DNA from 2 places in the Microbacterium sp. SL62 genome. Region 1 is predicted to be linked to the other one. Evidence: predicted binding sites of a transcription regulator. Region 1 holds the regulator's gene; the other holds the start of a gene.

Region 1 (15,069 bases):
GAACCCGACGGGCCGATGACCACGACGACCTCTCCGCGGTCGACGGTGAGGTCGATGTCTTTCAGAGCCTGGAACTGCCCATAGTGCTTCTGGACGTCGGCGACGACGACCAGGGGCTCGGTCTTCGGGGGAACGGATGCCATGCCTTCACCCTATGAGGATGCTGGGCGCCCGACCACATTCCTGCGCACGCCTTAACCGTTCTGTAACAGCAGGGGTCAGCGCGCGCGCTGCGCGAAAGCCGTCTCGTAGAGGCAGACGCTCGCCGCGGTGGCCAGGTTCAGAGACTCGGCGCGACCGTAGATCGGCAGGCGCAGAGCGAGGTCGGCCTGCGCGAGGGCGGACTCGTCGAGCCCCCGCGCCTCGTTGCCGAACAGCCATGCGGTCGGCTCCGACAGAAGCTCTCGGGATGCCAAGAAGTCGGTGCCCTCGACATCGGCGGCGACGATGCGCAGGCCCGCCTCGTGCGCGCGGGCGACGACATCGGCGAGCTCGAGATCGACCGCGACCGGCAGGTGGAAGAGCGAGCCGGTGGTCGAACGCACGACCTTCGGGTTGTAGGGGTCGACGGTCCGACCGGTCAGGATCACGGCGTCGGCACCCGCGGCATCCGCAGCCCTGATGATCGTGCCCAGGTTGCCGGGGTCGCGCACCTCTTCGCAGATCGCGATGAGGCGCGGCTCCCCCGCCAGGATGTCCTTCAGCGCGGTGGGCGACTGACGAGCCACCGCCACGATGCCCTGGGGCGTCACGGTATCGGCCATGGCGTCGAGCACCGCCTCGGTGGTGATCTGCAGATCGACACCCGCCTGCTCCGCAGCGTCACGCACATCCGTGTGCTTCTCGAGGGCGGACGGGGTCGCGTAGACCTCCAGCACCGTCTCGGGCGCCCACGCGAGCGCCTCGCGAGCGGCCTGCGGACCCTCCAGCAGGAACAGACCTGTCTCTTGGCGGGCAGCGCGCTTACTGAGCTTGGCCACGGCGCGCACCCGCGGCGAACGGGGGTTCTCGAGCACGTCCCCAGTGTATGGCCCCGGAGGAATGCATCCCGGGACGCCGCGCGAACGACCCGTGGGAACGACGAAACGGGCGCCCTCCGGAGAGGACGCCCGTTTCGGAAGACGTGTCTTACGCGGTCTTCGCCGCGTTGACGTCGGTGGGCAGCGCAGCCTTCGCGGTCGCGACGAGCGACGCGAACACGGCGGGCTCGTTCACGGCGAGCTCGGCGAGCATGCGACGGTCGACCTGCACACCCGCGAGGCCGAGGCCCTGGATGAAGCGGTTGTACGTCATGCCGTTGGCGCGCGACGCGGCGTTGATGCGCTGGATCCACAGACGACGGAAGTCGCCCTTGCGCTTGCGACGGTCACGGTACGCGTAGACCAGGGAGTGGGTGACCTGCTCCTTGGCCTTGCGGTACAGGCGCGAACGCTGACCGCGGTAACCGGACGCGCGCTCCAGGATGACGCGACGCTTCTTGTGGGCGTTTACTGCCCGCTTGACTCTAGCCATTTCTCATTCTTCCTAACGTGCGTCGGCGCTCAGAGGCCGAGGAGCTTCTTGGCGACCTTGGAGTCACCCTTGGCCAGGACCTGCTCCTGGTTCAGGCGACGGGTGCGCTTGGAGGCCTTGCCCTCGAGGTTGTGGCGCATGCCGGCCTGCTGCTTCATGAGCTTGCCGCTACCGGTGAGCTTGAAGCGCTTCTTGGCGCCCGAGTGGGTCTTCTGCTTCGGCATCTGTCTTCCTTCGTTGGGGTTCCCGGCGGAGCGGGAGTCGGGGAGCTTTACTCGGCGGACGCCGGGGCAGCTTCGTCTGTGGGTGCCGAATCGCCTCGAGCGGCACTCCGCGCGGCTTCACGGTTCGCCGTGCGCTGCGCGTTCTGCTCGGTCTTGACCTCGGACTTGTTCTTGTGAGGGGCGACCACCATCACCATGTTGCGGCCATCGATCGTGGGGTTCGACTCGACGGTGCCGAACTCGGCGACGTCTTCGGCGAACTTGCGGAGCAGACGGACACCCTGCTCGGGACGCGACTGCTCGCGACCGCGGAACAGAATCATGGCCTTGACCTTGTCGCCCGCCTGGAGGAATCCCTCGGCGCGCTTGAGCTTGGTGATGTAGTCGTGAGCCTCGATCTTCAGACGGAACCGGACCTCTTTGAGGACGGTGTTCGCCTGGTTACGACGCGTTTCCTTGGCCTTTTGAGCGGCCTCGTACTTGAACTTGCCGTAATCCATGATCTTGACCACGGGCGGCTTCGAGCTCGGCGCGACCTCGACCAAGTCGAGGTCCGCTTCCTGGGCCAGGCGCAACGCAGCTTCGATTCGGACGATGCCGACCTGCTCGCCGTTGGGTCCGACGAGACGGACCTCCGGGACTCGGATGCGCTCGTTGGTGCGGGGATCGCTGATGCGGAACTCCTCTTTCATACGGGTGGTGGCCGCCGCGATCCGTCGGAATCGCGGGCGAAGAGGAGAGACACGCCACCCGGCACAGTGCTTTCGGCACCGGCTTCTGCACCCAGGCAACCCCGTGCGAAACGGAGCGGAGTGCGGGAACCCGGTAGCCTGGAGCGGCAAGCGCGGGTGGGATGTGATCCTCTTTCGTACGGAGTGAAACACTCCGAAGCCCGCCATAGTCTAGCAGAGAGATTCACGTGGACACGATCCCCTCCGACCAGCCCGCCGACCCCCAGGGCGCACACCGCCACGGAGCCGAAGACGAGCGCCTCGCCCGCTGGGAAGAGCAGGAGCGCGCCGCGTCCTCCGCCACCCGCGACATCGCCGACGTCCCCGCCGTCGAAGTCATCACCACCGCGGCCGTCCACCTCATGAGCGCCGCCGCCGTGAAGACCGGACTCGCCGATGACCCCGGCCAGCAGCTCGACCTCGACGAGGCCCGCAAGCTCATCAACGCCCTCGCCGGACTCATCACCGCCGGAGCGCCGGAGATCAGCGACATGCACGCGCGCTCCCTGCGCGACGGCCTGCGGTCGCTGCAGCTGGCCTTCCGCGAGGCGTCGACGATTCAGGACCCGATCGGTAAGGGGCCGGGCGAGAAGTGGACGGGTCCCGTCACGTAAGTCTGTCGTCCTGGGGTGGTCCCGGGCTCCGGAATGCCCCCTCCTCAGGGCAAGAGCGGGGCCCCTTCCCCGATTGCCCTGAGGAGGGGGCATTCCTCCGCCCTCTCCCGCCGCAGACCACATCCTCCGTGACACCCATAGGGATATGAGCGGGGCTCCTGCCCCGATTAGCTTGTGAAAGGGGGCGCCCCTTCGACCGGTGCCGTACGCCACCTGTTCCGTGATACCCGCGGGGGTATGAGCGGGGCCCGTGCGGCATGAGGAGAGGGGACGCCATGCGAACAGGCGCTTGGCGGGCGGATCGGCCTGTTCTCGACGCGCCGTCCTGTTCTGGTGACGGCGCCGCGATCAGGCCTCCGTGCTGCGGTGGAGCTTGACCGTCAGGGAGTCGACGAGGACGGCGATGCGATCGTCCGCCGACCAGCGCCGGGCGAGGCGCGCCAGCGTGGCATCCAATTCCTCCTGCTCGAGGCCCGACATGAGCTGCAGGTGCACGACGAGCTCAGGTCCGCGCAGACGACCGGTGGGGTCGCCCGACTCGACGGCGAGATCGAGAACCGCCAGCTCTCCGGCGATGCTCTCCTGCAGGCCGGTGAAGATCGACGGCGACGTGTGGGCGGGCTCCCACGTCTCGCCCTGCGCGATCGCCCACACGGCGGGGCGGCGGATCACGAACTCCGTCTCGGACGCGGGATCGATGACGATGAGCTCGGTGTCCTCCGAGGCCGCCGCCAGTGCCGTGCGGCGCCCGTCGGCTGGCACCGGTCGTGCGGTGGCATCCCACGTCTGCAGCGCCGTCACCGACGTGAAGACCGGGAGCACTTTGCGACCGTCGGGAGCGGCGACCGTCACGATCGACAGCTCCTGGGTCTTGTCGACCTCGAGGCCGTGCGCTCCGACGCCGTGGTCACCCTTCTCGGCGACCAGCGGGATCAGCAGACGCGCATCGCGGTAGGCGTCGACGATGGCGCGGGCGTCCCCCTCTCCCGCGCGGAACGCCAGGAGCGCGGCCAGCAGCGCGGGGTCGGCCGAACCGTCGTCACCCGAATGCGGGTTCGCTTCGAAGCTGCGGCCCTCCCACGGAACCCCCGCCGAATCCGCGTGGGCTCCAGGGGCGTGGTCGTGCGGACCGTCAGTGTCCGGCGACATCCAGCGCCTCGGCCAGGGTGAACTGGCCCGCGTAGAGCGCTTTGCCGACGATCGCGCCCTCGACACCCAGCGGAACGAGGTCGCGCAGAGCCGCGATGTCGTCGAGGCTCGAGACGCCGCCCGAAGCGACGATCGGCTTGGGGGTGCGCTGCGTCATCTCGCGGAGCAGCTCGATGTTGGGGCCGCGGAGCGTGCCGTCTTTGGTGACGTCGGTGACGACGTAGCGGCTGCAGCCGGCGTCCTCGAGTCGGTCGAGCACGGTCCACAGGTCGCCGCCCTCGCGGGTCCACCCGCGGGCCGCGAGGGTCGTTCCCCGCACGTCGAGGCCCACCGCGATCGCCTCGCCGTAGCGGTTGATGACGTCGGCGGCCCACTCGGGGTTCTCGAGGGCGGCGGTGCCGAGGTTGATGCGGCTCGCGCCGCTCTCGAGGGCGGCCTCAAGCGAACGATCGTCGCGGATGCCGCCCGAGAGCTCGACCTGCACGCCCTTGACCTGCTTGATGACCTTTCGCATGACGCTCGCGTTGCTGCCGCGCCCGAAGGCCGCGTCGAGGTCGACGAGGTGGATCCACTGAGCGCCCTGGCGGGCGAAATCGGCGGCGGCGTCGACGGGGTCGCCGTAGCTGGTCTCGGTACCGGCCTCACCCTGGGTCAGACGGACGGCCTTGCCGTCGGCGACGTCGACCGCGGGAAGCAGCACAAGTTCGGGCGTGGACGCGAAATCGTTCATGGCTCCTCGCACCCTTCGGCGCATCTCGCCGAGCCGGGGCACGAGGTCACACAGTAGTCGTGCGCAGGCCGTCGATCCAATTGGACAAGAGCCGGATGCCGGCTTCGCCCGACTTCTCCGGGTGGAACTGGGTGGCCGAGAGCGGCCCGTTCTCGACCGCGGCGATGAACGGCGAGCCGTAGGTGCACCACGTGACCGATGGCTGCGGGAACGGCGGAGTCACCTCGAGCGACCAGTCCTGCGCCGCGTACGAGTGCACGAAGTAGAAGCGCTCGTTCTCGATGCCGTCGAACAGGCGAGATCCCTCCCCCGCGCTTACCGTGTTCCAGCCCATGTGCGGCAGAACCGGTGCCTCGAGTTCGGCGACGGTTCCGGGCCACTCCCCCAGACCCGTGGTGTCGGTGCCACGCTCGATGCCGCGCTCGAACATGACCTGCATGCCCACGCAGATGCCGAGCACCGGCCGACCGCCCGCCAGACGACGGTCGATGATCTCGCCGCCACGGCTGTCGTTCAGAGCCCCCATGACCGCGCCGAACGCCCCGACACCGGGGACCAGCAGCCCGTCGGCGTCGAGAAGCAGACCGCGGTCGGAGGTGAGGCGCGCATCGGCGCCGGCCTCGACGAGCGCCTTGACGGCGGAGTGGACGTTGCCCGAGCCGTAGTCGAAGACCGCGACGACGGGTTTCCGCGTCACAGCGCGCCCTTGGTGCTCGGAATCCCGTCGACCAGCGGGTCGAGGGCCTTCGCCTGTCGGAACGCGCGGGCGAGCGCCTTGTACTCCGCCTCCGCGATGTGGTGGGGGTCGCGTCCGCCCAGGACGCGCACGTGAACCGTGAGGCCGGCGTGGATCGAGATCGCCTCGAACGAGTGACGCACGAGCGAACCGGTGAAGTGACCGCCGATGAGGTGGTGCTCGAAGCCCGCGGGCTCGCCGGTGTGCACGAGGTAGGGACGACCGCTGATGTCGACCACGGCCTGCGCGAGGGCCTCGTCGAGCGGCACGAGCGCGTCTCCGTAACGGGCGATGCCGGACTTGTCGCCGAGCGCCTGACGGATGGCCTGCCCGAGCACGATCGAGGTGTCCTCGACCGTGTGGTGGGCGTCGATGTGCGTGTCGCCCGTGGAGCGGACCCGCAGGTCGGTCAGCGAGTGCTTCGCGAACGCGGTGAGCATGTGGTCGAAGAACGGCACGCTCGTCGAGATGTCGCTCACGCCGCGGCCGTCGAGGTCGAGCTCGAGCTCGACGCGGGACTCGCTCGTCTCTCGCGTGATCGATGCGGTGCGGGGCGAGGCGGGGCCGGTCATGATCGCGATCCTACCGAGGCCAGCGCGTCGAGGAACGCGGTGCTCTCGTCGGCCGTGCCCGCGGTCACTCGCAGGTGGTGGGCGATGCCGACGTCGCGGATGAGGACGCCGCGGTCGTAAAGCGCCTTCCACGTCGCCGCGGGGTCATCGACGCCCCCGAACAGCACGAAGTTGGTCCACGACTCGTGCGCGGTGTACCCCAGCGCCGACACCGTCGCCGAGATCCGGTCGCGCTGAGCGACGATCTCGTCGACCATCGACAGCATCGTCTCGGCGTGGCTCAGCGCAGCGGTGGCGGCCGCCTGGGTGAGAGCGCTCAGGTGGTAGGGCAGGCGCACCAGACGCAGAGCGTCGACCAGCGCGGGATCGGCCGCGAGATAGCCGACGCGGGCACCGGCGAAGGCGAAGGCCTTACTCATCGTGCGCGAGACGACCAGCCGAGGGCGGTCGGGCAGCAGCGAGACGGCCGAGGGCTCGTCGCGCGGAGCGAACTCCTCGTAAGCCTCGTCGACGATCACGATCCCGTCCGTGGCGTCGTAGACCGCTTCGACGACATCGAGGCGCAGCGGAGTGCCGGTGGGGTTGTTCGGGGCGCAGAGGAACACGATGTCGGGTCGCTGTTCGCGCACCTGCGCGGCCGCCGACTCGGGAGACAGCGAGAAGTCGTGCTCTCTCTCACCCGCGATCCAGCGGGCCCCCGTGGCCCGCGTGAGGATCGGGTACATCGAATACGTGGGCGCGAAGCCCATCGCCGTCCGGCCGGGACCACCGAACGCCTGCAGGATGTGCTGAAGGACTTCGTTCGAGCCGTTCGCCGCCCAGATCTGGTCGGGGTTGAGGCCGTGGCCGAGGTAGCCGGCGAAGGCCTCGCGCAGACCGGTGAACTCCCGGTCCGGGTAGCGGTTGACGTCGCGGAGCGCCCGGGCGATGGCATCCAGAATGTCGTCTGCGACCTCGGACGGAACGGGATGCGTGTTCTCGTTCACGTTGAGCGCCACGGGCAGTGCTGCCTGGGGAGCTCCGTACGGGGTCATGCCCCGCAGATCGTCGCGAAGAGGAAGGTCGTCGAGGCGTACGGTCACCTCACCCATCGTAGGCGTCGAGGAAGGTCGAGGTGCGCGAGCGGGAGGTCTGCGCTCAGGCCGCGGGAGCGTACTCGGCGGGGATCGCGATGCGCTGTCCCGCCGAGACGGAGCCGCCGGGCAGGGCGTTGAGACGCGTGATCTCGGCGACGACATCACGCGGGTCGGCGGACGGCGCGACGTCTTCGGCGATGGACCAGAGGGTCTCGCCGCTCATGACGGTGATCTCGGTGAACGAGCCGGCGGGAGCGCCCGCGTCGCCGGAGGCGAGTGCGGATCCGCCGCCGACGATCGCCACGGCGAGCACGGCGACGATGGGGAGGGAGACGAGGAACGCCACGACGCGACGACCGCGCGCGGTGATGCGCAGGCGGGTGGACGGGGCGGTGAGGGCGATGCTGCTCATGATGTGCTCCTTGGTGGGGAGAGATTCGCACCCCGCCCTCGGCCGGGAGGACGGTGGTGCGAATCTGTATTCCGAATCTATCTTCGAACCTGTTCGAGTGTCAACACCTCGTGTATCGGAGACGAATCGAACGCGACACGCGCGAGGCTCCGTGTCATTCGGGTCGTCGACCGGATACGGTTTCGACACGGAGACCTCATCACCAACCTCCGACATTCGAATTTCCGCCGTGATTCCGCGGCGCGAGGGGAGCACAGATGACCGACGCGACGACCGCCGCCGGACGCGAGCGGCCGCAGACCCGGCGGCGGAAGAACCTCAGCGACAAGCAGCTGGCGATCCTCGAAGTGATCCAGCGTTCGATCGCGCGGCACGGCTACCCGCCGAGCATGCGCGAGATCGGCGACGCGGTCGGACTCAAGTCGCTCTCGAGCGTCACGCATCAGCTGAACCAGCTCGAGCTCAGCGGCTACCTGCGTCGCGACCCGGGCAAGACGCGGGCGATGGAGGTCCTCATCGACCTGCCCGGCGCCGCCGCCGAGAACCCCGCCGACGCCGCCCCCGCCCTGGGCGACGCCGCCCTGGTGCCGCTGGTGGGTCGCATCGCCGCCGGAGTGCCGATCACCGCCGATCAGCAGGTGGAGGAGATCTTCCCCCTCCCCCGTCAGCTCGTGGGCAAGGGCGACCTGTTCATGCTCAAGGTGTCGGGCGAGTCGATGATCGACGCAGCCATCTGCGACGGTGACTGGGTCGTCATCCGCTCCCAGGCGACCGCCGACAACGGCGAGATCGTCGCCGCGATGCTCGACGGCGAGGCGACGGTGAAGACGTTCCGACGCCGTGACGGTCACACCTGGCTGCTCCCCCGCAACAGCGCGTTCGAGCCGATCCTCGGCGACGAGGCCGTCGTCCTCGGTCGCGTCGTCGCGGTGCTGCGCACCGTCTGACGCGCACGGCTCGAGGCCGGATGTCCGCCGAGGAGTGGCATCCGGCCTCTTCCGTTCCGTCGTGGAAGCCGCGAAGACCGCGCACCCGGGCGGATGTCGGAGGCCCTGCCTAGGGTGGAGTCATGGCTGACACCCTCCCCTACGGTTCCTGGCCCTCCCCGATCACGCCCGAGTCCGTCGCGCGGTCATCGCCGCGCGTCGACGGGGCCCGACTCGTGGGCGACGAGATCTGGTGGGGCGAATCCGTCCCGCACGAGGCGGGTCGCGTCGCGGTGAAGCGTCGCCGCACGGACGGCTCGGTCGAGACGGTGCTCCCGGCTCCCGCCAACGCCCGATCCGCCGTGCACGAGTACGGCGGAGGCGCCTGGACGGCGTCCGACGACGGCGAGCTGTACTACGTCGAGGAGAGCGACCAGCGCGTGTACGCGCTCCGCCCGGGCGGGACCGCGCGCCCCCTCACTCCCGCCGACGACGCCGTCCGTCACGGCGGCCTGAGGTGGGAGCACGGCGTCCTCCTCGCCATCCGCGAGACCCACGGCTCCTCCCACGTCCCCGACCGCGCGATCGTGCGCATCCCCCTCGAGGGGCCGGTCGAGGTGCTCGCCGAGGGAAGCGACTTCCTGGCGCAGCCCGCCCTCTCCTCCGACGGCCGCCGCCTGGCGTGGGTCGCGTGGAACCACCCCGACATGCCCTGGGACGCCACGACCCTTCGCGTGGCCGACCTCGAGACGGGCTCCGTTCGCGACATCGCCGGCGGCGAGCGCCGTGCGCCCCTGCAACCCGTCTGGATCGCCGACGACGAGCTGCTCTACGCCGACGACCCCGACGGTCGCTGGAACCTCTTCCGCCGGCCTCTCGACGGAGACGCCCAACCCCTCGCCCCCGCCGACGCCGACACCGGCGGAGGTCTCTGGGTCCTCGGCACGCGGTGGTTCGGGGCCGCCGACGGTCGCGTCATCGCGGTCCGCACGAACGGCTCCGACGAGGTCGTCGAGATCGCCCCGAGCGGCGTGCGCCCGGTCGACGTCCCCGTCGTCGCGGGAGCCGCGATCGACGACGTCCGCGGCACACGCGCCCTCGTCTCGGGGTCCGATGCGGGCGGACGCGCGGGCCTGTGGCTCGTCGACCTCGAATCCGGCGCGGTCGAGCTCGTCACGGGCGGCGCCGGCTCGTGGGGAGACGAATGGATGCCGGCAGCGCGCGCCCTGTCCACCGACGGCCCGCACGGGCCGGTGCACGCCTTCGCGTACGCCCCCACCAGCCCCGACGTCACCCCGGTCGCGGGCGAGCGCCCGCCCTACGTGGTCCTCGTGCACGGCGGACCGACCTCGCACGTGGGTCCCGCCCCCTCCGCGAAGACCGCCTTCTTCACCAGTCGCGGCATCGGCGTGCTCGACGTCAACTACGGCGGGTCCACGGGATACGGCCGCGCCTACCGCGATCGGCTGAAGGGGCAGTGGGGTGTCGTCGACGTCGACGACGTCGCGGCCGCGGCATCCGCTCTGGCCGATGCGGGCCTGGCCGATCCCGAACGCCTCGCCATCGCGGGGGGCTCGGCGGGCGGCTGGACCGTCCTGGCCGCGGTGACGCGTACCGAAGTGTTCTCGGCGGGCATCTCGCGTTACGGCGTCGGAGACGCCCGCGCCCTCGCCGAGGACACCCATGACTTCGAGGCCCGCTACCTCGACGGACTCATCGGACCGCTCCCCGAGGCCGAGCCGGTGTACATCGAGCGCTCGCCCCTGGGCCGCCCCGATCTCTTCCGCGTGCCCCTGCTCATCCTCCAGGGCTCCGAGGACCGCGTGGTCCCGCCGTCGCAGGCCGAGGCCATCCGCGACGCCCTGGCCGCGCACGGCGTGCCCCACGCCTACGTGCTCTACGAGGGCGAGGGCCACGGGTTCCGACGGTCCGAGACGGTGATCGACTCACTCCAACGCGAACTCGGCTTCCTCGGCGCGGTCTTCGGATTCGACACCCCCGGCATCCCCCCGCTCGCGCTCGAGGGCGAGAAGGGCTGACCGCCGAAACTCGTGAGGGCCCCACCGACCGGCAGGTCGACGGGGCCCTCACGAGGGTTTCAGGCTCCGAACGGTGCGAGCTCGGCCGCGAGACGAGCGCCCACGTGCGCGTGCAGGAACGTCCCGCTCTCGCGGTGCTCCTGCGCGACGATGAGCCCGCTCTCGTGAACGGCCGACACGAGGTCGCCGCGGTCGTACGGGACGACGGCCTGCACCTCGACGGCCGGCAGGGGCAGTGCGTCCTCGATCGCTGCACGTAGCTCGTCGATGCCCTCGCCCGTGCGGGACGACACGAACTTCGCGTCAGGGGCGAGACCCCGCAGTACGAGGCGGTCGTCTTCGCCGACGAGGTCGGCCTTGTTGAAGACGACGATCTCCTGACCGAAGTTCGCATCGACGTCGCCCATCACGTCGCGCACCGTCATGAGCTGCGCGGCCGGATCGGGGTGCGACGCGTCGACGACGTGCAGGATGACGTCGGCGTCGCCGACCTCCTCGAGCGTCGACCGGAACGCCTCGACCAGCTGGTGCGGAAGGTTCCGCACGAAGCCGACGGTGTCGGTCAGCGTGTAGACGCGGCCGTCACTGGTCTCGGAGCGGCGGACCGTGGCATCCAGGGTCGCGAAGAGCGCGTTCTCGACGAGCACCCCGGCGCTGGTGAGGCGGTTCAACAGGCTCGACTTGCCGGCGTTCGTATACCCGGCGATGGCCACCGACGGGATCGTGTGACGTTTGCGCTCGGCCCGCTTCGCCTCACGGGCTGGGGCGAAGTCGCGCAGCTGCTTTCGCAACAGCGCCATCTTGGTGCGGATGCGACGACGGTCGAGCTCGATCTTCGTCTCACCGGGACCGCGCGAGCCCATACCGGCACCGCCGGCACCGACCTGGCCACCGGCCTGACGCGACATCGAGTCACCCCACCCGCGCAGACGCGGGAGGAGGTATTCGAGCTGCGCGAGTTCGACCTGCGCCTTGCCCTCGCGGCTCTTGGCGTGCTGGCTGAAGATGTCGAGGATCACTGTGGTTCGGTCGATCACCTTGACCTTCACGACGTCCTCCAGCGCGCGGCGCTGGCTGGGAGCGAGTTCGGTGTCGGCGATCACCGTATCGGCGCCGACGGCGGCGACGATGTCGCGCAGCTCGGCGGCCTTGCCGCGACCGACGTAGGTCGCGGGGTCGGGATGCGGGCGCCGCTGCAGCACGCCGTCGAGCACGACGGCACCGGCCGTCTCGGCAAGGGCCGACAGCTCGCGCAGCGAGTTCTCGGCATCCGCCTGCTCCCCCTGCGGATGCACGCCGACGAGGACGACGTTCTCGAGGCGCAACTGCCGGTACTCGACCTCGGTGACGTCCTCGAGCTCGGTGGACAGGCCCGCGACGCGGCGCAGCGCCGCGCGTTCTTCGCGGTCCCACTGATCGCCGTCGGCGTCGCCGCCGTACGCGGTCGTGGCGTCCTGCAGGGCCTGTGCCGCACCGAAGACCCGGACCCCGCGGTGCGCTTCGGCGCGCGAGAGCACGCGGTCCACCGGATCCACCGGAGACGCGTCCGTGCTCGGGGGTGTGGTCTGTTCGGTCATGTGTTCCTTTCGTCGCGGCAGTTTCCGCGTGTTCTGGCACTTTATCCGGCCCAGCACCCAGGGGGCCGGTCCGATATCCTGACGTGATGGGGAGCGAGCACTACTTCAGCGCGTCGCCGTCGAGTCCCGAGCAGCTCCGCCACCTTCGCGTGACGCTGGCCGGTCGCGAGCTCGAGGTGGTCACGGCCGGCGGCGTCTTCAGTCCCGACCACGTGGATGCCGGCACCTCGGTGCTGCTCGCGAACACCCCGCCCCCTCCCGCCGGTGGGAACTTCCTCGACCTGGGGTGCGGCTGGGGTCCGATCTCGCTGTCGCTGGCGCTCGCCTCACCGAACGCGACCGTGTGGGCGGTCGACGTCAACGAGCGTGCTCTCGATCTCGTGAGGCGGAACGCGGAGTCCCTCGGCCTCACCAACATCAACGCCGTGCGCCCGGAGGATGTTCCCGAGGACGTCACCTTCCGCACCATCCGCTCGAACCCGCCCATCCGCGTCGGCAAGTCCGAGCTGCACGGCATGCTGCAGCACTGGATCCCCCGCCTGTCGGAACGCAGTGACGGGTGGTTCGTCGTCCAGCGCAACCTCGGTTCGGACTCGCTGCAGCGCTGGCTCGCCGCCACGTTCCCCGAGGGGTACAGCGTGCAGCGGGCGGCCACCGGTCGGGGGTTCCGCGTGCTGCGGGTCCGCAAGCACGGCTCGCCACCGAGCGAGCTGATCGACGTCATCCCCTGAGACGCGCCCGGCACGGAGAACCCGGATGCCGGCATCGCACGCCCGACGCGAGATCGCGCGCTCGTCTGGGCTGATCGCGGTCCGCTGAAAAGGGCCTACCCCGGTCCGCCGGCGGCAACCGACGGTCGGACCTCGCCGACGCCGCTTTGCGCCCTCGTCAGGCGAGTGCGACCTCGCCGGTGAACACCAGCGAGGCGGGGCCCGACAGGTGGACCCGGCCATCGGCGACGCGCACGCCCAGCGTGCCGCCCGGAGTGTCGACGACCCAGGAGTCGGGGGCGGCGGCCCCCGCCCAATGGCGAACGGCCAGGGCCGCTGCCGCCACACCGGTCCCGCAACTCAGCGTCTCGCCCACCCCGCGTTCGAACACGCGCAGGCGGATCGCTCCGACGCCGTCGCGCACGAGCGGGTCGGCGGGGACGACGAACTCGACGTTCGCGCCGTGACGCGGCGCCGGGTCGAGCACCGGCTGATAGGCGAGATCGAGGCCCTCCAGCTCGGCGTCGGACGACAGCGCGACCACGACGTGCGGGTTGCCCACGTCGACGCCGACGCCGGGCCGTGCGACCGGCAGGCCCTTCGCGCGCACGAGCGTCTCGCCGGGCTCGATCGCGAATTCGCCCAGATCGACCTCGTAGCCGCGATCGCTGCGTGTCAGCGTCTTGATGCCCGCGCGCGTACCGATGCGCAATCCTCCCTCGAGCGAGGCGAGTCCGGTGTCGCTTAGGTAGCGCGCGAAGACCCGCGTTCCGTTGCCGCACATCTCGGCCTTCGAACCGTCGGCGTTGCGGTAATCCATGAACCACTCGGCGTCGGATGCCGCGGCATCCGCCCCCTCGTCGATGGCGCGCGAGCGCACCACGCGCAGTAGGCCGTCGGCGCCGATGCCGAAGTGACGGTCGCACAGGGCGGAGATCTGCGCGTCGGAGAGGGTGAGCTCGCCATCGGGGTCGGCGATCACCACGAAGTCGTTGCCGGTTCCGTGGCCCTTGGTGAACGGGAGAGTCGCCATGCGTCGAGTCTACGGTCGGGTGGCAGCTAGGCTTTCCCGGCCCTCCCCCGTCCTGAGGAGACCCCTGTGCCGAAGCCGCCCACCCTCGTCGCCCCCTCGTTCGATCGGCCGCCCCTGGACGATCTCGACGAGGGCGAGTCGTCGCAGCTGGTGCCCCGAGCCCGTCTCGAGGGTCTGTCGTTCCGCGACCTGCGTGTCGACGCGCTCGACCTCGAGAGCGCCGACCTCGCGCTCTGCCGCGTCGACGGCGTTCGCGCCCCCGAGGTCTCGCTGCGGTACGCGACCGTGACGGAATCGGCCTGGAGCGGCTGGGATGTCCCCATCCTGCGCACGGCACGGGCGAGCTGGCGCGACCTCGAGATCGAGGGCACCCGGTCCGGGTCGGTCGAGGCCTACGAGTCGACGTGGAACGGCGTGCACTTCGTCAACTGCCGCCTCGGGTTCGTGAACCTGCGCGGCGCTCACCTGCAGGACGTCGCGTTCACCGACTGCACGATCGACGAACTCGACCTCGGGCAGTCGAAACTCACCCGCTTCGCCGCCCCTGGCACGCGGATCTCGCAGCTCATCGTCGAGCAGGCGACGTTGCAGCATGTCGACCTGCGCGGCGCCGACCTCGACGGTCTCGCGGGGCTGTCCGCCCTGCGCGGCGCCACCATCTCGTCGCTCCAGCTGCAGCAGCTCGCGCCCCTGCTCGCGGCGGATCGCGGGATCACCGTCCGCGACTGACGACCCCGCTCACGCCGAGGACGAAGGGCCTCCGGGCCCGTCGACGATGAGCCGGCGGCCGGTCGCCCAGGTGTCGAAGGGCTCGTACCCGAGCTCGTCGTAGAAGCCCCGCGCGCCGGTGTTGTCGGGACGCACCATGAGCTGCACCTTGGGGCAGCCCATCGCCTCGAGCAGTCGTTCGGCCTCCGCCACCAGGCGACGCCCGATCCCCTGCCCGCGATGCGAGGCGGCGGTCGCGAGGTAGTACAGCCAGCCGCGGTGGCCGTCGTAGCCCGCCATGACGCTGCCGACCACCCGGT
Region 2 (15,069 bases), 790 kb from region 1:
AGCAGCCTCTCGGCATCCCTCCCCTTCATCTCCGTGCGCGTCGATCGCGATGCGGCCTCCGAGCGCGGACTGTCCGAACGTGCCGTGGGTGCGCTCGTCTCGGCGACGCAGCAGCCGCGGCAGGCGGGCACGGTGGAACTCGACGGACGCGGGGTGACCGTGTACGTCGCCACCGCCAACCCGCCGAAGACCATCGACGACCTGCGCGCCCTCGAGATCCCGAGCGCGCGCGGCAACGTCCGCCTCGACCAGATCGCCACGGTCGAGCAGAGCGAGACCCCGCCGTCGATCTCGACCTCGCGCGGGCTGCGCACGGCCACGATCACGGTGACGCCGACGACCGACGACCTGGGCAGTTCGTCGGCCAGCGTCACCTCGGCCCTCGCCGACACCTCGCTGCCGCAGGGGGCCACCGCGAAGGTGGGCGGTTCGGTGACCGACCAGCGCGACGCGTTCAGCCAGCTCGGCCTCGCGTTGCTCGCGGCGATCCTCATCGTCTACGTCGTGATGGTCGCGACCTTCAAGTCGCTGCGCCAGCCGCTCGAGCTGCTCGTGTCGGTGCCGTTCGCGGCGACCGGAGCGATCCTCATGCTGCTGATCACCGGTGTGCCGCTCGGTGTCGCGGGCATGATCGGTGCGCTGATGCTCGTCGGCATCGTGGTGACCAACGCGATCGTGCTCATCGACCTCGTGAACCAGTACCGCGCCCGCGGTCTGAGCGTCTTCGAAGCGACGGTCGTCGGAGGCGCGCGACGCCTGCGTCCCATCCTGATGACGGCCCTCGCGGCGATCTTCGCCCTCGTGCCGATGGCCCTGGGGATCACCGGCCACGGCGGATTCATCTCGCAGCCGCTGGCGGTCGTCGTGATCGGCGGGCTCGTGTCGTCGACGTTCCTGACACTGCTGGTGCTGCCGACGCTCTACAACCTCATCGAAGGAGCGAGCGAGAGGCGCCGTGAGCGGCGGGCGGCGCGAGAGGCAGGGCACGTCGAGCCGACGGCCGACGACGGGCACCCCCTGAGCCGCCGAGAACTGCGCGAGAAGCACTGACGCGGACCGGGCGGGATGCCGACACCCGGCGTCCCGTCCCTCTCGCGGTGCTCATCCCGAAGTGTCGGCGGTCACCGGTCGGGGTGAGCGTCGATGCGCGATCGGGGTGAGGCGACGAGCCCTCGACGGGGTGACCGGGTGCGACGCGCGGGGCGCGCTGCGCCGCCGAGCGCGCGGGTCGACGGGTGGCCGTCGGCCGGGCGAACGGGAGGCGGGGGCGTCGACGGGGGGCGTGGTGCGCCGCGGCGGGAGTCTGTGCGGTCGGGTGCGAGGTGGCCGCCGTCGCCGCCGACGCGAGGATCTGCGTGAACATCCCCGACCACGCGAACATCGCCGCGCACGAGATGGTCTCGAACAGTGCCAGGTTGATGGTCGCCGAAACGAAGAGCGTGATCGAGACGATCAGCCAGACGGTCGCGATTCCCGTGCCGATCGCCATCCGCTTGCCGAGGCGGTGGAAGAGGAACGGCGCGCTCAGCAGCAGGGCGAGGAACCCCAGGACCATCGAGCCGGCGACCTTGTCGTGAAGGTCCTTGTCGGTGTTCAGGGGAATGCAGCCCACCAGAGCGAGATTCACGCCCACGACGTTCAGGCAGATGAAGGCCACCGTCGCGGCGCCGCGACGGACGGGACCGCGACCCACGCGTCGCACATCGCGCCGGACGCGGAAGGCGAAGACCACGACGATCATCCCGCTGATCTTGAGCGTGGTGTTGAAGAACGCGCTCGAGAGGTCGCCGAAGATCCCCAGCTGGCTGAAGTGCAGCTGCCACCACAGCGGGTCGCTCGTGGTCGCGATCGACAGCAGCAGCCCGCTGACCAGGACGATCAGGGCCGCCGCGCCGACGTGCATCGTCGGGACGGTGTTCAGGCGGCGCGCGAGGGCGCCCAGACGCGGCACCGGGAGCGAAAAGGGGACAGCGGAGCGGAGCGCGGTGCTCATGTGGGGGATCTTTCCTCAGGACGGAACGAGGATCCCCCCACACCGCGGGACCCTCGGCCCCCGTCGGCTCATTCGGGCAATGAGCCAGGAGAAACCTTGGTCCTTTGCCTCCCCCGGCCTTGACGGAAACCGTCAGGGCACATGGTATCGTTCGCGCCGCCTTTTCAGGAAAGGGCTTGTCTGGGAAATTCCCAGGTCATATCGCCAATTCCTTGTCCCCCATTTGGGGGACAAGGGCGTCTCACGCGCGGTAGGAAATGCCCCATTCCCTGGTCATTTCCGCGCCGGGTTCGAGTCGCTCCAGGTCCGTCCCGGTGGCGAAAGCGTTCGCCGGCGCCGTCATCGGCTCGATCGCCACCGCGAGGGACTGCCCGGGGTAGCGGTCGGTCGTGAACACCTGCGCCCAGCGGAACCCGTCGTCCTGCCACAGCTGCACACGCCGACCGTCGGGAGCGGTGAGGGTGTGGTGCGCTCGGCCGTCGGCATCCCGCTCCCATCCGCGGTAGCCGTTGTCGAGCGAGGCATCGCCGAGACGGCGACCCTCGCGCAGGTCGGTGGCGGCGTCGACCGGCACCTCGTCGACGGGGATGTTGCGGTCGTCGAGGACGAGCGTGGTCGTGCCGGTCGAGTGCACCACCAGATCCTCGGTCGGCACCCCGCCGATCTGGAGATAGGGGTGCACGCCCAGGGCGACGGGGGCGGCCTTCGCCCCGATGTTCACGATGGCGTGGGTCACGTGCAGACCGTCGGCGCGGAGGGCGTACGTGACCCGCGTGCGCAGGTGGAAGGGGTAGCCGGTCTGCGGCACCACGTCGGCGCCGAGCACGAGGCGATCGTCGGTGTGCTCGATGGCCTGGTAGGTCCCGAAGCGCAGCAGGCCGTGGCTGGCGTTGCCGAACTTCGGCTCGCTGATCGCGAGCTGCAGATGCTCGCCGTCGAAGGAGTATTTGCCGTCGCGGATGCGGTTCGGCCAGGGGACGAGGACGACTCCGGATGCCGCGGGCGTGGGCAGGTCGTCGGGGTAGCGCGGTACGAGGTCGACGCCGTCGACCGTCAGCGCGCGAAGGGCGGCACCCACCTGGGCGATCTCGGCCGAGGAGTGCTCGCCGCGGAGGTGGAAGCGTGATCCGGTGGGGTCGGCGGTCATGACGTGGCCTTTCGCGATCGGCGCGGGCGCTGCAGCCACGGCTGCAGCATGCGGGTGACCCACGGGAGGACCGCGTAGGTCATGACGGGGGTGAGCATGAGGGTGGTGGCGAGCACGCGCAGCACGAGGGGGATCTCGGCGAAACCGGGGACGAAGCCCAGCAGCCACGACGCCGCGAGGTTCGTCGGGAAGAACCCGACCCAGATCGTCACGGCCTGCTTCCACCGCGGGGGAGCTGCCGGGACCGGCTGTTGGATCGGCTGGGTGCCGGCCTCCGTCACCGTCGCCGCTTCGAGGATCGAGCCGTGCGGGGCGTCGAACCAGCCCTCGATCCCGGTGCGGCGCTCGCTGCGCTCCTCGCGCGCGAAGGGGCGGCCGGAGTCGAGCCACCACTGGCGCTGCGTGGAGCTCTCCCACTCCTCGAGAGTTGTGATGTCGCGGAAGCGGTACAGCATGTACCAGAGGTCGCTGTCTTCGCCCGCGCGCACCCACCCCGAGCCGAGGAAGCCCGGAAAGGCGGTCGCGAGGTCGGTGCCGGCCTGCATCCAGGAGGTCGCTTCGGCGGTGCGCGTCGGGTCGATGCGCCGCTCGATCGCCACCGTGATGGGGTGGGCGTCGGTGTCTGCCATGCGTCTATCTTCCGTCACGGCGACCCTGGGTCCTTCTCCGTGGAGCCCGTCCCGCTCTCGACCGCCTCTGTCGCTCTCTCGACGAACCTCGTCCCCCTTTCGGCGGGGTGTCGTCCCAGGTATGGCTGTCTGATGCGCCGCGAAAGCGCCATAAGTGGGACACGGGTCATCCGAGGGGCATGGATGCCATTCCCAGGCGCGACCTGTAACGTGGTGCGGTCGGCTCTGGACACCGTGCGTGATGCGCGGATGGGTTTGTGAGTCCAAGGGGCCGATGGACAGGACGCGATCGCGGCCTCGACCATCACTAGTGAATTGGCCCCCGGCCGACGAGAGTCCGGGTATCGCACCGCCACGAGCGGTGTCGCTGTTTCGCGCGAACAGAACCCAGGAAGTTTCTCCATGCCCAAGAACAAGAAGCCCGCCGGCGGCCGCGCCGCCAAGAACTTCGAGCCCCGCTACGGCGCCAAGACCTCGTTCCAGGACCGCAAGCGTCGCCCCGGCACCGAGGCGCCCGCCAAGCCCGGCAGCAAGAGCCCCAGCCACCGCGGTTACCGCCCCGAGGCCGAGGCCACCGCCGACAAGGGTCGCTGGAACGCCGCCGACCGCGCCGGCCGTACCGAAGCCCGCAACATCCGCACCTCCGCCCGTGACGACCGTCCGGCCCGTTCGTTCGACGACCGTCCCGCGCGTTCGTTCGACCGCACCGAGCGCCCGGCTCGTTCGTTCGATCGTGATGAGCGTCCCCGTCGCGATGCCGGTGAGCGTTCCGCGCGTTCGTTCGACCGCACCGAGCGTCCGGCTCGTTCGTTCGACCGCAATGAGCGCCCGGCGCGTTCTTTCGACGACCGCCCCGCGCGTTCGTTCGACCGCACCGAGCGTCCGGCTCGATCGTTCGAGCGCAGCGACCGTCCCGCCCGCTCCCTCGACCGCAACGAGCGCCCCGCTCGTTCGTTCGACCGTGACGAGCGTCCCCGTCGCGATGCCGGTGAGCGTCCCGCGCGTTCGTTCGACCGCAGCGACCGTCCTGCTCGTTCGTTCGACCGCAACGAGCGCCCGGCGCGTTCTTTCGACGACCGCCCCGCGCGTTCGTTCGACCGGAACGACCGTCCGGCTCGATCGTTCGACCGCAGCGACCGTCCGGCTCGTTCGTTCGACCGTAACGACCGTCCCGCGCGTTCGTTCGATCGTGACGAGCGTCCCCGTCGCGATGCCGGTGATCGTCCTGCCCGGTCCTTCGACCGCAGCGACCGTCCGGCTCGTTCGTTCGACCGTAACGACCGTCCCGCGCGTTCGTTCGATCGTGACGAGCGTCCCCGTCGTGACGCCGGTGATCGTCCTGCCCGGTCCTTCGACCGCAGCGACCGTCCGGCTCGTTCCTTCGACGACCGCCCGCGCCGCAACGACGGCCCGAGCCGTAGCGATTGGACCAACACCCCGCAGCGCTCCGCCGAGCACGAGCAGCGCGTCGACGTCGTGCACGAGCGCCTGCAGGCCGAGGCCGTGGACGCCGCGACCGTGACCGGTGCCGGTTTCGCCGAGCTGGGTCTGGGCGACAACCTCGTCCGCGCGCTGGCCGGTCTGGGCGCGGCGAGCCCGTTCCCCATCCAGGCGGCCACGGTCGCCCCGATCCTCGAGGGACGCGACGTCCTCGCTCGCGGACGCACCGGCTCGGGCAAGACCATCGCCTTCGGTGCGCCGCTGGTCGAGAGCATCCTGCGCTCGCAGGCGGGTCAGCGCCGCGAGTTCGGTCGCGCCCCCAAGGCGATCATCCTCGCCCCCACGCGCGAGCTCGCCCTGCAGATCGACCGCACGGTACAGGTGCTCGCGCGCAGCGTCGGCCTGTTCACCACCCAGGTCTACGGCGGCGTGCCCCAGGCGCGCCAGGTCGGTGCGCTCAAGAAGGGCGTCGACATCGTCATCGGCACCCCCGGACGCATCGAAGACCTGCTGAACCAGGGCAAGCTCGACCTCTCGCAGGTGCAGGTCGCCGTCCTCGATGAGGCCGACCACATGTGCGAGCTCGGCTTCCTCGAGCCCGTGCAGCGCATCCTCCGCGCGACCAAGAAGGACAGCCAGAAGCTCCTCTTCTCGGCCACGCTCGACCGCGAGGTCGCGGCCCTCGTCGATGAGTTCCTCGTCGAGCCGGCCGTCTACGAGGTCGCCGGTGAAGATCAGGACTCGAGCACCATCGAGCACCGCGTTCTCGTCATCGAGCACCGTGACAAGGCGCAGATCCTCGACTCGCTCGTCGACCGCGAAGGCAAGACCCTCGTCTTCGCCCGCACCCGCGCGTACGCCGAGATGCTCGCCGAGCAGTTCGACGACGCCGGTATCGCGGCGGTGGCGCTGCACGGCGACCTGAACCAGCAGAAGCGCACGCGCAACCTCGAGAAGCTGACCTCGGGTCGCGTCAACGTGCTCGTCGCCACCGACGTCGCCGCCCGCGGCATCCACGTCGACGACATCGACCTGGTCATTCAGGCCGATGCCCCCGACGAGTACAAGACGTACCTGCACCGCTCGGGCCGCACCGGCCGCGCCGGTCGCGCCGGCACCGTGGTCACCCTGATCACGCGCCAGCGTCGCCGTCGCATGACCGAGCTGCTCGACCGCGCCGAGATCCAGGCTCCCTTCGAAGAGACCGCGCTCGGCGACGACGTGCTGGAAGAGCTCTCGGGCCGTCAGCTGTCGAACGTCGACGCGTAACTCCCCCCTCGAAACCCCCGTCGCGAGCGCGGCGGGGGTTTCGTGCATCCCGGGCGCGGTGACGCGACGCTCGCGCGAGCCGAGCGGGCACGATGCTGAGCGGGCTGTTCCTGGGTGACATGTCGGGGAGCGAGGCCCTCAGAACAGCGTCGGCTCGCTCGCGGGCGGGACGCGCGGGCGAGTGGATGCCGATACCCCGACCGTTCGCACGGGTCCGAGGCTGCTCGCCGGCGCGGTGCGTGCCGCGAGGCCGGGCTGGGGTCGTCCGCGCGGGTGGTCGTCCTCATCCCACCCGTCCAGCCGGTGCATGCGCAGGAGGGGGCGCATGCGTTTGCCGAGCCACGTGCGGTACGCCTTCGGCGCCGAGGTCGAGACACCCGGGTACAGCCCGCGGTACGACGAGACCAGGTGCGGATGCTCGCGCTCGAGCCACTCGAAGAACCACTGCTTCGCCCCGGGCCGCAGGTGGAGCGCTCCGTAGACGACGCGCGCCGCGCCGGCGGCTCGAATGCGGGCCAGAGCGTCGTCGAGCGTCGCGACCGAGTCGGTGAGGTGCGGCATGACGGGCATGAGGAACACCGTCACGCGGAAGCCCGCGGCGGTAGCCGCGCGAACGGTCTCGAGCCGCGCCTCGGCACTCGGGGTCCCGGGCTCGATCGAACGCTGGAGCGCGTCGTCGAAGACCGCGATCGACATGGCCAACGACACCGTGACCTGTTGTGCCGCCTCGGTCAGCAGCGGAAGGTCGCGCCGCAGCAGGGTTCCTTTGGTGAGGATCGAGAACGGTGTGCCGTTGTCGGTGAGAGCCCCGACGATGTCGGGCATGAGGCGGTACCGTCCCTCGGCGCGCTGGTAGGGGTCGGTGTTCGTCCCGAGCATCACGGGTTCGCGCGCCCATGACCCCCGGCGCAGCTCGGTGCGGAGCACCTCGGCGACATTCACCTTCACCACGATCTGCGAGTCGAAGTCGGCCCCGTAATCCAGGTCGAGGTACTCGTGCGTTTTCCGAGCAAAACAGTACGAACAAGCATGGGTGCATCCCCGGTAAGGATTCACCGTCCAGTCGAACGGCATGGCCGAGACGCCGGGAACGCGGTTCAACGCGCTCCTGCACAGCACCTCGTGGAATGTCATTCCGGCGAATTCCGGCGTGGTCACCGACCGCACGAGGCCGTCCATGCGCTCCATGCCCGGGAGTGCTGCGGTGTCCTCCACGCCCAGCTGCTGTCCCTGCCATCTCATGCCAACAGTCGAACACATGTTCGACGAATCGGCAACACTGCGCCCGAGTCATTCGCGGAGAGGGCCGAGCGCCCTCGCCCCCGCCTCCACCCGGGTCGACCGTTCAGGATGCACCCGCGAGAATGGAAGCGTGACCAGCCACGACCCCGAGACCTCGCCCCGCCGCGCCGCGCGCGCGGAGGCCGAGCGACTCGCGACCGCGGCCCTCACCCTTCCCGTCGTTCCCGGCGGCGACGACTCCGCCGCAGCGCCTCCGACCCGTCGCGCTCTGCGGCGAGACGACGACGCCCCCGAGGCGGGGGAGTCCGAGCCCCGCGGCATCCGTCGACTCGCCCCCGTCCTCCTGCGCCGCCGCCTGGCGGTGGTCGCCGCGGCCGCCGTCGTGGTCGCCGGTTGCGTGGTGGCGATCGGGGCCGCCGCCTCGGAGGCGGGCCCGACGGCTCCACCGACGCCGTCGCGCAGATCGCCGGCCCCCCGGCGGTCGCCGACGACGGAATCCCCGTGCCGCAGCTCGCGGCCGTCGCCGCCACGGCGACCCCGTGCGACGACCCCGCCTTCACCTCCGCGCTGGCCGCGGGAGACGACGCCGCCGTCATCGACGCGGCGGGGGGCGGGCAGGCGTTCCGCGCAGCGGTGGCATCCGGGATCGCCCCCTGCGTCTCGCTCTCCGACCCGAACCGCGAGTGGCTCGTGGTCAACAAGCAGCGTCCGTACGACCCGGTCGACTACCAGCCCGGCGACCTCGTCATGCCCGCAGGCGTCCGCGCCCTCGAGGATTCCGCTCTGCGCGCCCCCGCCGCGCACGCGCTCACCTCGCTCGTGAAGGCCGCATCCGCCGCCGGCGTCGGCGAGATCGGCTACCTCAGCGCCTACCGCTCGTACACGACGCAGAAGTCGACCTACGCCGGGCGCGTGGCGGTCGGGGGTGTCGCCGAGGCCGATCGCGAGAGCGCGCGGCCCGGCTTCAGCGAGCACCAGTCGGGGATGGCCGTCGACATCGTCCCCTGCAACGGTTCGTGCAAGACGCTCGACGACGTGGCGGCGTCTCCCCAGGGCGCGTGGGTGCGCGATCACGCGTGGGAGTTCGGCTTCATCACGCGGTACGCCGAGGGGCGCGAGAGCGTCAGCGGGTACGAGCCCGAGGCGTGGCACCTGCGCTACATCGGTCCCGAGCTCGCCCGGGCCTACCACGAGGGCGGTTTCACGACCCTCGAGGAGTTCTTCGGGCTGCCTGCGGCGCCGACCTACTGACTCAGTTCACGACGCCGCCGCTGCAGGTCTGCTGCGCGGCGCTCGATCCGGTGATGGCGGGCGGGAGGGCGACGGCTCCCGTGTTCGGATCGACCTCGCCGGGCTCCGGCGCGGGGCCCTCCGTCGGCGTCGGCTGTTCTCCGGGGGCCGGCTCGGCGATCACCGTGCCGTCGTTGACCGCCACGCCTCCGGTCACCTCGATCGACCGGTTCTCGCGCAGCGCGTCCCAGAGCACCTCGGCCGCGGTGTAGTCGGGCGCCACGCGGTTGGCATCCGAGCGGGCCTCGACGGTCGGGTACTGCACGAAGACGATGTCTTCGAAGGGCACGTCCTTCACCGCGGAGGCGACCTGGACGAGGGTCAGGGGGTTCGTGAGGCTCTGCGTCGGCGTGACGTTCCGAAGGCCCGTCGAAGCCAAGCGCAGCACCGTCGAGGGGTTCGACAGCACCTCCTCGCTGACGAGCTTGCGTGCCAGGCGGGACATGTACTGCTGCTGGTTGCTCACGCGGGCCAGGTCGCTGCCGCCCACTCCGTATCGGGTGCGCAGGAACTGCAGCGCCTCGAGGCCCTGGATGCTCCGCGGTCCCGCTTGCCAGTCGATGCCCGTGTTCGCATCGCGCATGTCGCTCGCGAGGCAGATCTCGACGCCGCCGATCGCGTTGGTGATCTCGATGACGCCGCCGAAGGTGACCATGGCGCCGAATTGGATCTGCTGGCCGCTCATGTCGGCGATGGCGGTGATCACGCACGAGAGTCCGCCGTACGTGTAGAGCTCGTTGATCTGCAGGGTGCCGCCGCCGAAGCGGCCCCCGTCGGCGGTGTCGCACGCGGGGGCGTCGAAGATGAGGTCGCGCGGGAACGAGACGACCGTGACCTTCCGGGGTTCCTCCGAGATGTGCACGAGGATGTTCACGTCGTTCAGGCGTCCGCCCGCGTCCGCACCCTCGCAGCGGTCACCCAGGAGGGCGATGAGCTCTTCTTCGCACTCGTCGATGCCGACGAGCATCATGTTCACGCCGCCCGAGAGCGCCCCGAGGTCGGGCGGGACGGCCGGCTGATTCTCGACGACCACGGCTTCTTCGACGAAGTCGGCGGTGAGGTCGTACGCCGTGTACGACACGACTCCGATCACCGCGACGGTGCCGACCACCGCGGCGACGGCGAGGAGCTTCGCGAGCTGGCCGAACGGGTTCGGCGAAGGCAAGCGGGCGTGCTGCGCGACGGTGCGACGGCGCCGGGGCATGGCTCCTCCTCGGGTTTCGTCGAGTCTAGGGGGACCGGATGCCGGGACCCCGGCGCGACGACAGGGGGGGGGCGAAGCGAGGGTCGCCGTTTTCGGACCCCGTCCAAACTGAACGTTGGTGATGAAACCTCTCTGAGTTATGTTTGTGCAACGCGCGCCACCGATGTCGCGCAGATCGCTCAATTCATCCCCCCGTTTGGAGCGCACGATGGGTCGAACCCTGCGTTCGGTCGCGGCCATTTCCCTGGCCGGACTGTTCACCGTTGCCGGAGCCACAGCCGTTCAGGCTGCCGACGTGGGCGAGGAGGTGACGCCTCCCACACCCATCGAATCCGCGACGGGCCGGTACATCGTGGTCCTCGACGAGGCCCCCGTCGCCACGTACCAGGGCGGCGAGCCGGGCCTCGACGCCACGAAGTCCGACGAGGCGCGGCTCGATGCCGACTCCCCGCAGGCGCGGAAGTACTCCGCCTTCCTCGAGGAGCGTCAGCAGAACGTCGCCGACGAGGCGGGCGTCCGCCCCGACGCCACCTACACGATCGCCGTCAACGGCTTCAGCGCGAGCATGGACCCGAACCAGGCCGCCAAGCTCGCCGCGACCAAGGGCGTGCAGAAGGTCGTCCCCGACGAGATCCGCCACCCGGTCGCGGTCCCCTCGACCGAGTTCCTCGGCCTCGAGGGCGACAACGGCGTCTGGCAGAAGATCGGCGGCATCGGTTCGGCCGGCGAGGGCGTCGTCGTCGGTGTCGTCGACACCGGCATCGCGCCCGAGAACCCCGCCTTCGCGGGCGAGCCGCTGGGCACCACCGCCGGTTCAGAGCCGTACCTCGACGGCAACGACGTCGTCTTCCGCAAGGGCGACGGCACCGACTTCCGCTCCCCGCGCGTGGCCGAGGGCAACGGGTGGTCGCTGTCGGACTACTCGACCAAGCTCGTCGGCGCCCGGTACTTCGACCAGGGTGCCGCCGCCACGGGCTTCACCTTCGAGGCGGACTACCGCTCGCCACGCGACGGCGACGCGCACGGCTCCCACACCGCCAGCACCGCGGCCGGCAACAACGGAGTCGACGCGAGCGTCGAGGGCATCGATTTCGGTGCGATCTCGGGCGTCGCCCCGGCGGCCAAGGTCGCCGCCTACAAGGCGTGCTGGGCGGGTCCCGACCCGCTCGTCACCACCGACGACGTCTGCGCTCTGAGCGACCTGCTCGGCGCGATCAACGCCGCGGTGTCCGACGGCGTCGACGTCATCAACTACTCGATCGGTGGGGGAGCTGCCACCACCACGCTCTCCCTCGAGGACCAGGCGTTCTTCAACGCCGCCGCGGCCGGCGTCTTCGTCTCGGTCTCGGCCGGCAACTCCGGCCCCGGCGCTTCGACCGCCGACCACGCCTCGCCCTGGTACACCACCGTCGCGGCATCCACGATCCCGACCTACGAGGGAACCGTGAAGCTGGCCGACGGGTTCCAGGCCGCGGGAGCATCGGTGTCGGTGCGCGAGGGTCACGACGTGACGGCACCCGTCGTCTACGCCGGCGACATCGCGGCATCCGGAGCCGATCCCGCGAACGCCGCACTGTGCCTGATCGGGTCGCTCGATCCCGCGAAGGCTGCCGGCAAGATCGTCGTGTGCGATCGCGGTCAGAACGCGCGCATCGAGAAGTCGCAGGCGGTGAAGGATGCCGGTGGCGTGGGCATGATCCTCGTCAACGTCACGCCGGCCTCGGTTGACAACGACTTCCACTCGGTGCCCACCGTGCACATCGACGCGCGCTACCGCGACGCTCTGCTCGCCTACGTGCGCGGCACGGCGGACGCCACCGCGACCCTCGTCGGCGAAAACGTCACGGGCGAGACGACGCCGACTCCCCAGGTCGCGGGCTTCTCGAGCCGCGGACCGATGCTCGCCGACGGCAGCGACATCCTGAAGCCCGACGTCTCGGCTCCGGGTGTCGCGATCCTCGCGGCGGCGGCCAACGCGCCCGGCGCCACCCCGACGTTCGAGTTCCTCTCGGGCACGTCGATGTCGTCGCCGCACGTGGCAGGCCTCGGTGCGCTGTACCTGGGCGAGCGCCCGCTGGCCACTCCTGCCGAGGTGAAGTCCGCGATGATGACCACCGCGTACGACACCGTCGACGTCGAGGGCGCTCCGGCTCAGGACCCGTTCGCGCAGGGCGCGGGCCACGTCGATCCGACGAAGTACTTCGATCCGGGTCTGCTGTACCTGAACGGTCCGGCGGACTGGGCGGCGTTCCTCCAGGGCAAGGGCCTCGAGGACTTCGGTGTCGCCCCGATCGACGGCAGCGATCTGAACCTCGCGTCGATCTCGATCGGCTCGCTCGCGAAGCCGCAGACCATCACGCGCACGGTCACCTCGACGAGGGCCGGATCGTTCTCGGCATCCATCGACGTCCCCGGAGTGGATGCCACGGTCGAGCCGGCCACGCTCGAGTTCGCCGCGGCGGGTGAGCAGAAGACGTTCACCGTGACCTTCTCGCGGACGGACGCGGCTGCGGAGCAGTGGACGAGCGGGTTCCTCACCTGGACCGGCGACGGTACGCAGGTGCGCTCGCCGATCGCGATCCGTCCGGCCACCGCCGAGGCTCCGGCCGAGGTCTCGGGCACCGGTCTGTCGGGATCCACGTCGGTCGAGATCCTTCCGGGCGTGGGCGGCGAGCTGCCGCTGAGCGTGTCGGGTCTCGCGGCCCAGACGCTGCTGGCCGATCCGGACAACCCGGTCGCCGGTCACAGCGGTAACCAGGACTCGGGCGACGCCGACGGATACGTGCGGTGGACCGTCCAGGTGCCCGAGGGGACGACCCTCTCGCGCTTCGACCTGGACTCGTCGGACGACACCGGCAGCGACCTCGACCTGTTCGTGTCGCGCGTGGTCAGCCCCGACGACCTGCGGTACTACGAGCGGTTCACCTCCGCGACGGCCTCGGCCGACGAGCGGGTGACACTGACGAACCCCACCGCCGGCACGTACCTGATCGAGGCGAACCTCTACTCCTCGACCGGACCGTTCACGTGGGACATGACCTACGCGAACGTCACCCCCGGCGGCGAGGGGCAGCTGACGGCGACGCCGAACCCGATCCCCGTGCAGCAGGGCGCCGCCGTCTCGTTCGACCTGTCGTGGCAGGGGCTCGCGCCTCAGACGCGTTACCTCGGTGTCGTGCGGTACGGCGACTCGGACGTGCAGACGGTGCTGACCGTCGACTCGGGCGAGGCTGCTCCGGCCGTGGTCGAGGCTCCGACGGTGTCGGGCACGGCCAAGCTCGGTCGCACCCTGACCGCGACTCCCGGCACGTGGAACCCGGCCGATGTGACCACCGCGTACCAGTGGCTGCGGGACGGTGAGCCCGTGAACGGCGCCACCTCGGCGACGTATCGTGTGCAGCGCGCCGACCTCGGCCGGGTGCTCAGCGTGCGCGTGACGGCGACGGCACCCGCCAACGGTCTGACGGGCACCGCCGACAGCGCCGGCGTGCCGGTCGTCGTGGGCTCGTTCACGACGGTGAGCGTCGACCCGTGGGTCGGTCGCACCGGTGACGCGTACACGCTCACCGTCAAGGTGCGGCCGCTGAGCGGACCCGCGCCCCAGGGGGACGTGACCGTCACGGTGGCGGGCAAGGAGTACGTCGCCACCCTGCAGGACGGGAAGGCCACCATCGCCCTCGACCCGCAGACGCGCGGCGTGAAGCTGGTCAAGGCCGTCTACGGCGGCAGCGCGACGGTGGAGGCCTCGCGCGCCAGCAGCGCGTTCATCGTGTTGCGGTAGTCGTCGCCGAACCATCGCGGCGCTCGGGCTTCGGCCCGGGCGCCGCGAGTGGTCTTGTCAGCCCCGCCGCTTCCGCGGCGTGAGCCGCACCGCCGGGAGGGGAGGGGCGGGAATCCGCTCGGGGCCGTGGTCGATCACGGCCCCGAAGCGCGGCGCCTGGGCTTCCCACGCCTCGCGTGCCTCGACGATCTCGTCGTGAGACCGCCCCACGAAGTTCCACCACATGACGATGTCGGCCTCGAACGGCTCCCCGCCCAGCAAGAACACGCGGGCGCCCTCTGCACTCCGCAGCTCCAGGTGGTCGCGTCCCTTGCCGAGATAGACCAGCCGCGAAGGGTCCAGGGATGCCGTGGGCCCGGCTTCGGGCGTGGAACCCGGGCGTCGCGCGGCGTCGGCATCGGTGGCATCCATCCCCGTCACCGCCTCGGCGGTACCCGTCATGCCGGAGACCGCGTACTCCCAGTCGGGGTGCAGGGGGATGCGCACGGCGACACCCGGCGGCAGGCGCAGCTCGGCCCCGACGATGGGCGTGTGGACGGTCGCGGGCGAGGCGACTCCGTCGAGCTCGCCCATCACCACGATCGCGTCGGCCCCGTGGCCCAGATCGAGGACGGGGAGGTCCTCGTGGCGCTCGAACGCCGGAGCTCCGTGCCGCCGGGTCTCGGGCAGTGCCACCCAGAGCTGCAGGGCGTCGAGGGGGATGGGCCCCTCGCCGACCGAGTACTCGGAGTGCGCGATGCCCACGCCACTCGTCATGAGGTTCAGGGCGCCGGGACGCACGATGACGTCGCTGCCCACGGCATCCCGGTGTCTGACCTCACCGATGATCGGCCACGTCACCGTCTGCAGCCCGATGTGCGGGTGCGGTTCGACGCGCATGAGCGTGTCCTGTGGGCCGAAGCGGTCGAGGAAGCACCACGCGCCGACCATCGGCAGGGCACGGTGAGGGAGGGTGCGGTGGACCTCCATTCCGCGGACGCCTCCCAACGGCACCTCGCGCGCTGCCACGATGAGCGCGCGCGGACCGTCGCACGCGACCGGACCCTCGGCCTCGGGAGGCTCGACGTCGAGTCG

The links. The regulator LexA, encoded in region 1, represses DNA repair genes until DNA is damaged. The targets are predictions, from matches to a motif close to TCGAACANNTGTTCGA.
Region 2: the regulator LexA is predicted to act here: its motif matches at 7,729-7,744, upstream of OVA26_RS03965 (Rv2578c family radical SAM protein).

Annotation. Positions count from the first base shown of each region.
Region 1 is NZ_JAPPRM010000001.1:1,624,973-1,640,041, reverse strand. It holds gene OVA26_RS07740 (amino acid ABC transporter ATP-binding protein) at 1-143, opposite strand, end outside; gene OVA26_RS07735 (TrmH family RNA methyltransferase) at 219-1,016, opposite strand; gene rplT (50S ribosomal protein L20) at 1,129-1,512, opposite strand; gene rpmI (50S ribosomal protein L35) at 1,542-1,736, opposite strand; gene infC (translation initiation factor IF-3) at 1,784-2,428, opposite strand; gene OVA26_RS07715 (DUF1844 domain-containing protein) at 2,656-3,081, shown strand; gene OVA26_RS07710 (SseB family protein) at 3,430-4,230, opposite strand; gene priA (bifunctional 1-(5-phosphoribosyl)-5-((5-phosphoribosylamino)methylideneamino)imidazole-4-carboxamide isomerase/phosphoribosylanthranilate isomerase PriA) at 4,214-4,960, opposite strand; gene hisH (imidazole glycerol phosphate synthase subunit HisH) at 5,007-5,657, opposite strand; gene hisB (imidazoleglycerol-phosphate dehydratase HisB) at 5,654-6,268, opposite strand; gene OVA26_RS07690 (histidinol-phosphate transaminase) at 6,265-7,359, opposite strand; gene OVA26_RS07685 (LysM peptidoglycan-binding domain-containing protein) at 7,406-7,756, opposite strand; gene lexA (transcriptional repressor LexA) at 8,014-8,703, shown strand; gene OVA26_RS07675 (S9 family peptidase) at 8,826-10,721, shown strand; gene hflX (GTPase HflX) at 10,781-12,298, opposite strand; gene OVA26_RS07665 (class I SAM-dependent methyltransferase) at 12,385-13,029, shown strand; gene dapF (diaminopimelate epimerase) at 13,187-14,041, opposite strand; gene OVA26_RS07655 (pentapeptide repeat-containing protein) at 14,108-14,770, shown strand; gene OVA26_RS07650 (GNAT family acetyltransferase) at 14,780-15,069, opposite strand, start outside.
Region 2 is NZ_JAPPRM010000001.1:837,416-852,484, forward strand. It holds gene OVA26_RS03940 (efflux RND transporter permease subunit) at 1-1,050, shown strand, start outside; partial or broken gene OVA26_RS03945 (DUF998 domain-containing protein) at 1,370-1,993, opposite strand; gene OVA26_RS03950 (aldose 1-epimerase family protein) at 2,235-3,140, opposite strand; gene OVA26_RS03955 (antibiotic biosynthesis monooxygenase) at 3,137-3,769, opposite strand; gene OVA26_RS03960 (DEAD/DEAH box helicase) at 4,172-6,478, shown strand; gene OVA26_RS03965 (Rv2578c family radical SAM protein) at 6,617-7,720, opposite strand; gene OVA26_RS03970 (M15 family metallopeptidase) at 8,114-8,971, shown strand; gene OVA26_RS03975 (LCP family protein) at 8,973-10,214, opposite strand; gene OVA26_RS03980 (S8 family serine peptidase) at 10,423-13,995, shown strand; gene OVA26_RS03985 (pirin family protein) at 14,053-15,069, opposite strand, start outside.